One region of the Streptomyces sp. NPDC005648 genome, then DNA from elsewhere that is predicted to be linked to it. Evidence: predicted binding sites of a transcription regulator. Region 1 holds the regulator's gene; the other holds the start of a gene.
The links. Region 1 encodes HrcA, which represses chaperone genes, less so after heat shock. Its sites were predicted from a motif close to TTNGCACTCNGNNNNNCNGAGTGCNAA; they were not measured.
Positions count from the first base shown of each region.

Region 2: groL (chaperonin GroEL) is a predicted target of HrcA. The motif match lies at 2,796-2,822, and genes of this name have one in related genera.

Region 1 covers NZ_JBEXCS010000026.1:29,745-35,724, reverse strand. The annotation lists gene ABZT17_RS17420 (hypothetical protein) at 1-41, opposite strand, end outside; gene ABZT17_RS17415 (VOC family protein) at 111-503, opposite strand; gene ABZT17_RS17410 (16S rRNA (uracil(1498)-N(3))-methyltransferase) at 524-1,273, opposite strand; gene ABZT17_RS17405 (nitronate monooxygenase) at 1,270-2,346, opposite strand; gene dnaJ (molecular chaperone DnaJ) at 2,637-3,773, opposite strand; gene hrcA (heat-inducible transcriptional repressor HrcA) at 3,774-4,790, opposite strand; gene ABZT17_RS17390 (MBL fold metallo-hydrolase) at 4,943-5,674, shown strand; gene ABZT17_RS17385 (DUF3097 domain-containing protein) at 5,718-5,980, shown strand, end outside.
Region 2 covers NZ_JBEXCS010000028.1:37,573-43,552, forward strand. The annotation lists gene ABZT17_RS18340 (glucosyl-3-phosphoglycerate synthase) at 1-112, opposite strand, end outside; SAM riboswitch class I at 241-396, shown strand; gene thrC (threonine synthase) at 415-1,707, shown strand; gene ABZT17_RS18350 (MoaD/ThiS family protein) at 1,704-1,979, shown strand; gene ABZT17_RS18355 (cold-shock protein) at 2,432-2,638, shown strand; gene groL (chaperonin GroEL) at 2,986-4,608, shown strand; gene ABZT17_RS18365 (NADH:flavin oxidoreductase) at 4,748-5,872, shown strand.

The DNA of each region.
Region 1 (5,980 bases):
GCTGTCCGCGGCCGACGCCAAATCCGCCTCAAAGCCCCCATGGACGGCAGCCTGCCACCGACCGGGCCCGTGCGGTAGAGCGCATACGGTCACGAAAGCGCCCCCACAGGTCAGCCCCGCAGCAGCAACCACTCCTGCAGTTCGACCAAGTTGCCCTCCGGGTCCTTGAGGTGGGCGACGCGCAGGCGGTCGGTCATGGGGGCGGGGGGCCGCAGGAGCGTGGCGCCCCTGGTGGTGATCTGTTCGCAGTAGGTGTCGAGGTCGTCGACGCGGAGGACCACCAGGGAGCGGTGGCCGGTGGCGGTGTCGCCGAGTTCGCCCAGTACCTCGGCCATCATCGAGCGGTCCTGGAGGGCGATGCCCGCCGAACCGGTGGCCGGGCTGAACTTCTCGTACGGCCCCTCGGTCGCGCCCGACTGGGGCTTGAGGCCGAGGACCTCGGCGTAAAACCGGTAGCAGACGGCGAAATCGCTGACGAGGAGCCGTACTTGGGCGAGTTCCATGGTCTTCCCCCGTGGAGCGGTCAGGACCAGCGGCCGGTGCGGCCGAGGAGCAGGGCGGTCGCCGCGGTGCCGGCCGTCGATGTACGCAGCACGCTACGCCCCAGCCGGTAGGCCTTCGCGCCGGCCTCGGCGAACAGCTCCAACTCCTCCGGCGAGACGCCTCCTTCGGGCCCGACGACCAGCACGATCTCACCGGAGGCGGGGAGTTCGGCGGTCGCCAGCGGCTCGCTGGGGTAGTCGCGGTCCTCGTGGAGTACGGCGGCGAAGTCGGCTTTGGCGAGAAGTGCCGCAACCTGTCTGCTCGTCGCCGCGTCCGCGACCTCGGGGAAGCGCAGCCGGCGGGACTGCTTGCCGGCCTCCCGGGCCGTCGCCCGCCACTTCGACAGCGCCTTCAGTCCCCGCTCGCCCTTCCACTGCGTGATGCAGCGGGCCGCCGCCCAGGGCACGATCGCGTCGACGCCGGTCTCGGTCATCGTCTCGACGGCCAGCTCCCCGCGGTCGCCCTTGGGGAGGGCCTGGACGACGGTGATCCGGGGGGACTCCCCGGGTTCCTCGTGCGGTGACTCCAGGCCCGTGACGACGAGCCGGTCCTTGCCCTCGGCGGCCTTCACGACCCCCTCGATCCACCGTCCGCGCCCGTCCGTCAGAACCACGTCCTCGCCGGGGCGCAGCCGCTTCACCGTGACGGCGTGCCGTCCCTCGGGGCCGTCGAGCACGAACTCCGGTCCTACGCCGTCGAGTCGCTCCACCACGAACACCGGCGCGGTCATCTGTACTCCCCCTCGCTCGACAACGCTGTCCTGGCCCGGTCGATCTCCTCGACGAGCACCTCCACCAGTCGGCCGGCGGGCATCTCCCGGGCCATCCGGTGTCCCTGGCCGGCCCACAGCGCCATGCCCTGCGCGTCCCCGGCCGAGGCGGCCTTCTTGCGCAGCGGCGAGGTGAGGTGGTGGACCTCGGGGTAGGCGGCGGGGGCGTACGGGCCGTGCTCCCGCATGAAGCGGTTGACCAGGCCGCGGGCGGGGCGGCCGGAGAAGGCGCGGGTCAACTCCGTACGGGTGTAAAGGGGGTTGGTGAGGGCCTGCTTGTGGACCGCGCTCGCGCCCGACTCGGGGGTGGTCAGGAAGGCGGTGCCGAGCTGGGCGGCACCGGCGCCGGCCGCGAGGAGGGCGGCGATCTGGCTTCCGCGCATCACCCCGCCGGCGGCGACTATCGGGATGCCCACGCTCTCCCGGACCTGGGCGACGAGGGAGAGCAGCCCGATCCCGGCGCCGTCGTGCTCCGGCACGTCCCGGTGCGTGCCCTGGTGGCCGCCCGCCTCCACGCCCTGTGCGATCACCGCGTCGGCGCCGGCCCGCTCGACGGCGAGGGCCTCCTCGACCGTGGTCGCGGTCACCAGGGTGAGGGTGCCGGCGCGGCGCAGGGAGTCGATGACCTCACGACCGGGCACGCCGAAGTGGAACGACACCACCGGCACCGGGTTGTCGAGGAGCACGGCGAGCTTGGCGTCGTACCCGTCGTCCCTTCCGCTGTCCGGGTCCCCGAGTTCGGTGTCGTACCAGGAGGCCTCACCGGCGAGCTGATGGGCGTACACCTGGACCGCCGACGGGTCGACATGCTCGGGCTGCGGCATGAAGAGGTTCACGCCGAAGGGCTTGGTGGTCAGCCCCCTCAGCTGCTTGATCTCCTGGTACATCCCGTCGGCTGTCTTGTACCCGCCGGCCAGGAACCCCAGCCCGCCGGCCTCGGACACGGCCTGCGCGAGATGCGGCACGGAGACACCGCCCGCCATGGGGGCCTGCACGATCGGGTACGGAAAGAGATCGGTCAGCACGGAGGACATGACCGCATGTTGTCACGTCCTCCGAACACTTCCGAATCGGGTCGCCCTCTTGACCGAGGGCGCCTCTCACCGACCGTTGAACGCATCCTTCAACCGGGAGAACAACCCCTGCTGTCCCGGCTGACCGTGTCCGCCCAGGGGCCGACCCCCGAACCCCCAGCAGCCAGCCCACCTCGCGTCACCGACCGTTGAACGCGTCCTTCAACCGGGAGAACAACCCCTGCTGTCCCGGCTGACCGTGTCTACCCGGGGGCCGACCCCCGGACCCCCAGCAGCCAGCCCAGCTCACGTCACCGACCGTTGAACGCGTCCTTCAACCGGGAGAACAGCCCCTGCTGTCCCGGCTGGAACTGGCCCTGCGGGCGCTCCTCGCCGCGTAGCTTCGACAGTTCTCGCAGGAGTCGTTCCTGTTCGGGGTCGAGCTTGGTCGGGGTCTGGACCTCGACGTGGACGATCAGGTCGCCCCGGCCGCCGCCGCGCAGATGCGTGACGCCCCGGCCGTGCAGCGGGATCGACTGGCCGGACTGGGTGCCGGGCCTGATGTCGACCTCCTCCATGCCGTCCAGGGTCTCCAGCGGCACCTTGGTGCCGAGGGACGCCGCGGTCATCGGGATGGTGACCGTGCAGTGCAGGTCGTCGCCGCGCCGCTGGAAGGTGCTGTGCGGGAGCTCGTGGATCTCGACGTACAGATCACCGGCGGGCCCGCCGCCGGGGCCGACCTCGCCCTCGCCCGCGAGCTGGATCCGGGTGCCGTTGTCGACGCCGGCCGGGATCTTCACGGTCAGGGTGCGGCGGGAGCGGACCCGGCCGTCACCGGCGCACTCCGGGCACGGGGTGGGGACCACGGTCCCGAAGCCCTGGCACTGCGGGCAGGGACGCGAGGTCATGACCTGGCCCAGGAAGGACCGGGTGACCTGCGACACCTCACCGCGACCGCGGCACATGTCACACGTCTGGGCGGAGGTACCCGGCGCCGCGCCCTCACCGTTGCAGGTGGTGCAGACGATCGCCGTGTCGACCTGGATGTCCTTCGTGGTGCCGAAGGCCGCCTCGTCGAGCTCGATCTCCAGCCGGATCATGGCGTCCTGGCCGCGCCGGGTGCGCGAGCGCGGGCCGCGCTGCGACGCCGTACCGAAGAACGCGTCCATGATGTCCGAGAAGTTCCCGAACCCACCGGCCCCGAAGCCGCCCGCGCCTCCGCCGCCCGCCTGCGAGAGGGGGTCGCCGCCGAGGTCGTAGACCTGCTTCTTCTGCGGGTCCGAGAGCACCTCGTAAGCGGCGTTGATCTCCTTGAACCGCTCCTGGGTCTTCGGATCCGGGTTGACGTCCGGGTGCAGCTCGCGCGCGAGCCGCCGGAAGGCCTTCTTGATCTCTTCCTGCGACGCGTCGCGGCGCACGCCGAGAACGGCGTAGTAGTCCGTGGCCACTTACGACTCCGCCAGGATCTGTCCGACGTACCGTGCCACCGCTCGTACCGCTCCCATCGTTCCCGGGTAATCCATGCGGGTCGGTCCGACCACGCCGAGCTTGGCGACTGCCTCGCCGCCCGAACCGTAGCCGACCGACACCACGGAAGTTGAGTTGAGTCCCTCGTAGGCGTTCTCGTGCCCGATGCGCACCGTCATGCCCGAATCCCCCGCCTCGCCAAGCAACTTGAGGAGCACGACCTGCTCCTCCAGCGCCTCCAGGACGGGGCGGATGGTGAGGGGGAAGTCATGTCCGAAGCGGGTCAGATTGGCGGTGCCGCCGATCATCAGCCGCTCCTCGTTCTCCTCGACCAGTGTCTCCAGAAGAGTGGAGAGCACCGTCGAGACCGTACCCCGGTCCTCGGCGTCGAAGCCCTCGGGCAGGTCTTCCACGAGCCGGGGGACGTCCGTGAAGCGCCGTCCCGCGACCTTGCTGTTCAGCCGCGCCCGCAGGTCCGCGAGCGAGGCCTCCCCGAAGGGCGCCGGGCAGTCGACCATGCGCTGCTCGACCCGCCCGGTGTCCGTGATCAGCACGAGCATCACGCGCGCGGGTGCGAGCGAGAGCAGTTCCACGTGCCGGACGGTGGACCGGGTCAGCGAGGGGTACTGCACGACGGCCACCTGCCGGGTGAGCTGCGCGAGCAGCCGCACGGTCCGGGCCACGACGTCGTCGAGGTCGACGGCGCCGTCGAGGAAGTTCTGGATGGCCCGCCGCTCGGGCGCGGTCATCGGCTTGACGCCCGCGAGCTTGTCGACGAACAGCCGGTAGCCCTTGTCGGTCGGGATCCGCCCCGCGCTGGTGTGCGGCTGGGCGATGAAACCCTCGTCCTCCAGGACCGCCATGTCGTTGCGGACCGTGGCCGGGGAGACGCCGAGGTTGTGCCGCTCGGTCAGGGCCTTCGACCCGACCGGCTCCTCGGTGCCGACATAGTCCTGGACGATGGCGCGCAGTACCTGGAGCCGTCGTTCACTCAGCATCGCGCACACCTCCAGAAAGTCGTCCCCTGGGCGCTTTGCCTGGCACTCCTCCCTTTCGAGTGCCAGCGTTCCCCGGCCCAGTGTACGGCTGTGGGGTACACCCGGGGCAAGGTCGGCCCCCGTTGACACGGTCGTACGGCTAGCGTCGCCGTATGACGGTGACTTGGGAAGAGCTCGGGTGGGAGCGGGTGGCGTCCGGTGTCGGGCGGTGCCGGCTGCCCGGCTGGGACTGCACGGCGGGGCTGGTCGTCGGGGGCGGCACCGCGCTGGTGATCGACGCGGGGTCGAGCCTGGCGGAGGGCGCGCGGCTGCGGACGGCGGCGGAGGGACTCGCCGGCCTGCGTGTGACCCATCTCGCGCTCACCCACCCCCATTTCGACCACGTTTTCGGTGCGGCGGCGTTCACGGGCGCGGAGGTGTACGGCCCTGTCGGCATGGGCGCCCTGTTCGCCACCCGGCACGCGCGCGAGGAGCTGCGCGAGGACGCGGTGCGGGAGGGGCTGGACGCGCGGCTCGCCGAGGAGGCGGTGGCCTCCCTGCTCGCGCCCCGCCATCAGGTCTCCGGCGAGTGGACCCTCGACCTGGGCGGCGGCCGGCAGGTCCTGCTGGCGAACGTCGGCCCCGGCCACACCGCCCACGACCTCGCGGTCCTGGTCCCCGGCTCGCCGGAGGTGGTCTTCTGCGGCGACCTGGTCGAGGAGTCGGGCGAACCGCAGGCGGGCCCGGACGCCGTACCCTCGCACTGGCCGGCCGCCCTGGACCGGCTGCTCGACCTGGGCGGCGAGGACGCGGTGTACGTGCCCGGTCACGGAGCGGTGGTGGACGCGGGGTTCGTACGGGCCCAGCGGGACGCCCTGGCGGCGCGTTTCGGCGTGTCGCGCTGATCGCTGCCGCGTCGGGGCCTCGGTTTCTCCTATCGTCATCCGAATGCGCCAGTACTCCGCCGATCTGACCCCTCCCTGGAAGAAGCCGAAGGCCGTCCCCGAGGTGCCGGCGGAGCCCGGTCTGGTGGTCGAGGAGCCCGGCACCGGTTTCTGCGGCGCGGTGATCCGCTGCGAGGCGGGCACGGTGACCCTGGAGGACCGCTTCGGCAAGCACCGGGTGTTCCCCCTGGAGCCGCGGGGCTTCCTGCTGGAGGGCCGGGTGGTGACCCTCGTACGGCCGACGGGCGCCGCTCCGGTACGTCCCTC
Region 2 (5,980 bases), on a different contig from region 1:
CGACGGAGACCGACTGGCCGGAGCGTTGTTTCGCGGCCAGGATCTGGTGGAGCGGGCGATCGGTGACGGACCAGGAGCGGGTGCTCAGCCAGCGCTCGACTTCTTCCAGCACGTAGGCGGCTCCTCACTTGTGTCTCGCGGTTCGGACGACTCTCTCAACTCTCCTGGCCTTCGGTTACAGTCTTGAACAACGTCGATGACCATCGCATGTCCGAGGTCATTGAACCGACAACCGAATACCGCTCATCCAGAGGGGCAGAGGGATACGGCCCGATGAAGCCCCGGCAACCCTCCAGTCGGCTCTCGTAGATCAATGCTGATCGTTCCGCGAGGCTCCCGGCTAGGGAAGGTGCCAAATCCGTCTCACGGCGAGATGCGTCGTGAGGAAGATGAGGAGAAAGGGCCTCGCCTCACATGGCTGCGCAGACTGTTGCAAGCACCACGGACTCCACGACCGTCGACCTCGGACCCGCCGCGGCACTGAGCTGCCGCGAATGCGGTCACCGGGTACCGCTCGGTCCGGTCTTCGCCTGCGAGGAGTGTTTCGGCCCGCTCGAGATCGCGTACGACTTCTCGGCATACGACACCGAGGAGCTCCGCAAGCAGATCGAGGCGGGACCTTCGAACATCTGGCGTTACGCGCCGCTGCTGCCCGTCCCGGCGGACGTGGCCGACAAGCCGAACATCAACCCCGGCTGGACCAAGCTGGTCAAGGCCGACAATCTCGCCCGTGAGCTCGGCGTCACCGGCGGTCTGTACGTGAAGGACGACTCCGGCAACCCGACGCACTCCTTCAAGGACCGGGTCGTCGCCCAGGCCATCGAGGCCGCGCGTGCCTTCGGCTTCACCACCCTCTCCTGCTCCTCCACCGGCAACCTCGCGGGCGCGGTCGGCGCCGCCGCCGCGCGGGCCGGCTTCCGCTCCTGCGTCTTCATCCCGCACGACCTGGAGCAGGGCAAGGTCGTCATGGCCGCGGTCTACGGCGGCGAGCTCGTCGGTATCGAGGGCAACTACGACGACGTGAACCGCTTCTGCTCCGAGCTGATCGGCGACCCGGCCGGCGAGGGCTGGGGCTTCGTCAACGTCAACCTGCGGCCCTACTACGCGGAGGGGTCCAAGACCCTGGCCTACGAGATCTGCGAGCAGCTGGGCTGGAAGCTGCCCGACCAGCTGGTGGTGCCGATCGCCTCCGGGTCGCAGCTCACGAAGATCGACAAGGGGCTGCAGGAGCTGATCAAGCTCGGGCTCGTCGAGGACAGGCCGTACAAGATCTTCGGCGCCCAGGCGGAGGGCTGCTCGCCGGTGTCCGTGGCCTACAAGGCCGGGCACGACGTGGTCCGCCCGCAGAAGCCGAACACCATCGCCAAGTCGCTGGCCATCGGCAACCCGGCGGACGGACCGTACGTCCTGGACATCGCCCGTCGCACCGGCGGCGCGGTGGAGGACGTCGACGACGAGCAGGTCGTCGAGGCGATCAAGCTGCTGGCCCGCACCGAGGGCATCTTCGCCGAGACGGCGGGTGGCGTGACGGTGGGTGTCACCAAGAAGCTGATCGAGAACGGTCTCCTCGACCCGACCCTGACCACGGTCGTGCTGAACACCGGCGACGGCCTCAAGACCCTGGACGCGGTGGCCTCCGACACCGGCCTGACCGCGACCATCCGTCCGAACCTCGACTCCTTCCGAGAGGCTGGCCTCGCATCATGAGCGTTTCCGTCCGCATTCCGACCATCCTGCGTACCTACACCGGCGGACAGGCCGAGGTGACCGCCGAGGGCGGGACCCTCGCCGAGGTCATCGCCGACCTGGAGAAGAACCACACCGGTATCGCCGCGCGCGTCCTCGACGACCAGGGCAAGCTGCGCCGGTTCGTCAACGTGTACGTCAACGACGACGACGTGCGGTTCGAGCAGGGGCTGGAGACGGCCACCCCGGACGGTGCGGGCGTGTCGATCATCCCGGCCGTCGCCGGCGGCTGAGCGCGCATACCGGCCGCCCCGATTATTACCGTCGGTAACGCCGGTTACCAAGAGTTCATCGAATTGCCCCCTCCGTGAGAGAACCGGAGGGGGCAATTCTGCATGGTTGAGCACGGTACAGTTGGGGAACCAGCTGCTTTCCGTATGCCGGACGCATATGAGTACCGTCTCCGGATGCGATGAGAAGTAGCCAAAGTGTGCACGTCTTTTGTGGCTTATGCGCGTTTTATGGGGCCCGACTTGCCCTGAATTCGGGCGAATTCTCACTACATTCCGGACCCCTTCCGTCCAGAATTCTCGTCCGATTGACCTGTTGCAGACGGCAGTTGGACAGATACATTCGGCCGCGGTCGACGCGTTCCGGCGCACGCCCCCAAACCGTGGGGGGTGAGGTCTGACCCGGATCCGCGAAGTGCGGATCTGTGCAAGGGCCAGTAATAGGGGAGTTAGGCATGGCTCAGGGCACCGTCAAGTGGTTCAACGCGGAGAAGGGGTACGGCTTCATCGCGGTCGACGGTGGTGCGGATGTTTTCGTCCACTACAGCGCCATCCAGATGGACGGGTACCGCACCCTGGAAGAGGGCCAGCGGGTCGATTTTGAGATCTCGCAGGGTCAGAAGGGGCCGCAGGCGGACATGGTTCGCCTGGCGACCGGCTGAAGCACGCGCCGGGCAGTAACAGCGTCGTTCTTCTGTTCTTCTTCGGAGGGCTCGTATCCCATGGGGAGTCATGGGTTACGAGCCCTTCGGCATGCCCGGGGGCACCCGCCGGGACCCGTCACGGCCCCGCCCGAGACCCGGCCGATCCCGAGAGCCGCTTGCACTCGCCTACCCCGAGTGCTAATCATTGGCGTTAGCACTCTGAAGGTGAGAGTGACAAAGAAGGACCGGGTCGGTGAGGCCCGCAGGCCGGGTGGGGCAAGGAACCCACGGGTCGGCGAGCCGTCCGTCGCGGGCGCGGGCGCGGTCCGAAGGAATCACCCCCAGTCCTGGAGGGACCACTTCACATGGCCAAGATCATCGCGTTCGACGAGGAGGCGCGGCGCGGCCTCGAGCGCGGCATGAACCAGCTCGCGGACGCCGTGAAGGTGACGCTCGGCCCCAAGGGCCGCAACGTCGTCCTCGAGAAGAAGTGGGGCGCCCCCACGATCACCAACGATGGTGTCTCCATCGCCAAGGAGATCGAGCTCGAGGACCCGTACGAGAAGATCGGCGCCGAGCTGGTCAAGGAAGTCGCCAAGAAGACGGACGACGTCGCCGGTGACGGTACGACCACCGCGACCGTTCTCGCCCAGGCCCTCGTCAAGGAAGGCCTGCGCAACGTAGCCGCCGGCGCCAACCCGATGGCCCTCAAGCGCGGTATCGAGAAGGCCGTCGAGGCCGTCTCCGGTGCCCTGCTCGAGCAGGCGAAGGATGTCGAGACCAAGGAGCAGATCGCCTCCACGGCCTCCATCTCCGCCGCCGACACCCAGATCGGCGAGCTCATCGCCGAGGCCATGGACAAGGTCGGCAAGGAAGGCGTCATCACCGTCGAGGAGTCCCAGACCTTCGGTCTGGAGCTGGAGCTCACCGAGGGTATGCGCTTCGACAAGGGCTACATCTCGGCGTACTTCGCCACCGACATGGAGCGGATGGAGGCGTCGCTCGACGACCCGTACATCCTGATCGCCAACTCCAAGATCGGCTCCGTCAAGGACCTGCTCCCGCTCCTGGAGAAGGTCATGCAGTCGGGCAAGCCGCTGCTGATCATCGCTGAGGACGTCGAGGGCGAGGCCCTGTCGACCCTGGTCGTCAACAAGATCCGCGGCACCTTCAAGTCCGTCGCCGTCAAGGCCCCGGGCTTCGGCGACCGCCGCAAGGCGATGCTGAACGACATCGCCATCCTCACCGGCGGCGAGGTCATCTCCGAGGAGGTCGGTCTCAAGCTGGAGAACACCTCCCTGGACCTCCTGGGCAAGGCCCGCAAGGTCGTCATCACCAAGGACGAGACCACCATCGTCGACGGTGCCGGCTCCTCCGAGCAGGTCGCGGGCCGGGTCAACCAGATCCGCGCCGAGATCGAGAACAGCGACTCGGACTACGACCGTGAGAAGCTGCAGGAGCGCCTGGCGAAGCTCGCCGGCGGTGTCGCGGTCATCAAGGCCGGTGCCGCCACCGAGGTGGAGCTCAAGGAGCGCAAGCACCGCATCGAGGACGCCGTCCGCAACGCCAAGGCGGCCGTCGAGGAGGGCATCGTCGCCGGTGGTGGCGTCGCGCTCATCCAGGCGTCCTCCGTCTTCGAGAAGCTGGACCTGGAGGGTGACGAGGCGACCGGCGCCAACGCCGTGCGCATCGCGCTCGAGGCCCCGCTGAAGCAGATCGCCGTCAACGCCGGCCTCGAGGGCGGTGTCGTGGTGGAGAAGGTCCGCAACCTGACCCCGGGCCACGGTCTGAACGCCGCGACCGGTGAGTACGTCGACCTGGTCAAGGCCGGCATCATCGACCCGGCGAAGGTGACCCGTTCCGCGCTGCAGAACGCCGCCTCCATCGCCGCGCTGTTCCTCACCACCGAGGCCGTCATCGCCGACAAGCCGGAGAAGGCCGCCGCGCCCGCCGGTGGCGGTATGCCGGGTGGTGACATGGACTTCTGATCGACCGGTTCCGGTTGATCGGCGATCGGCCCGCGCGGTTGATCGACGTCCTTGCCGAGGGCGGTATCCCCAGCTTCCCGCCGGGGGTGCCGCCCTCGCGCGTGTGTTCGCAAGTCCCGTGCGGGGAAAGCCACTTGGCATGACCGCCACCCCCACCGCGACACGCGCCGCCGAGCTTCTCTCCCGCCCCTTCACCGTGGGCGGCCTGACCGTCCCCAACCGCGTCGTCATGGCGCCGATGACCCGCAAGTTCTCCCCGGGCGGAGTGCCGGGCGAGGACGTGGTGTCGTACTACGCGCGCCGGGCCGCCGCCGGGGTCGGGCTGATCGTCACCGAGGGCGTGTACGTCGACCACGCCTCGGCCGGTGAGTTCGACGGCATCCCGCGGCTGCACGGACCGGAGCGGGGGGCGGCCTGGTCGAAGGTGGTGGAGGCCGTGCACGCCGAGGGCGGCGCGATCGTGCCGCAGATCTGGCACATCGGCATGATCCGCGACCAGCCGGAGGGGGAGTACGCGCACGCGCCCCATATCGGCCCCTCCGGCATCCGTACGGACGGCACCGAGGGCGCGGGGAAGGCGATGACCCTCCAGGACGTGGACGACGTCGTCGAGTCCTTCGCCCGGGCCGCCGCGACCTCCGAGGCGCTCGGCTTCGACGGGGTCGAACTGCACGGCGCCCACGGCTACTTGATCGACCAGTTCCTGTGGGCGGGCACCAACCGCCGCACCGACGAGTACGGCGGTGACCTCGTCGCCCGGACGAGATTCGCGGCGGAGGTCGTACGGGCCGTACGGGCGGCGGTCTCCCCGGACTTCCCGGTGATCTTCCGTTTCTCGCAGTGGAAGCTGTGGGCGTGGGAGGCGCGCCTCGCCGAGACGCCGGGGGAGCTGGAGGCGGTGCTCGCTCCGCTCGCCGAGGCCGGGGTGGACGCCTTCCACGCCTCCACCCGGCGCCACTGGACACCCGAGTTCGAGGGGTCCGACCTCAATCTGGCGGGCTGGGCGAAGAAGCTGACCGGGAAGCCGGCGATCACCGTCGGGTCGGTCGGGCTCGACGGGGACTTCCTGGAGGCGTTCCTCGGGAAGGGGGCGCCGTTGAAGGGGCTCGACGGTCTGCTGGACCGGCTGGAGGCGGGGGAGTACGACCTGGTGGCGGTCGGGCGGGCGCTGCTGCAGGACCCCGAGTGGGCGGCGAAGGTGCTGGCGGGGCGGTTCGGGGAGCTCGCGCCGTACGACGCGGTGTCGCTGGGGTCGCTGAGCTGACGCGAGGGGCCGGGGTGCGCGGAGTCACACCGGCTTGCGGAATAGCGTGATCGGCCGGGCGGTTGGTGCGTAGGTAGATTCCATGCGCATGCACATACCGTCCGGTTC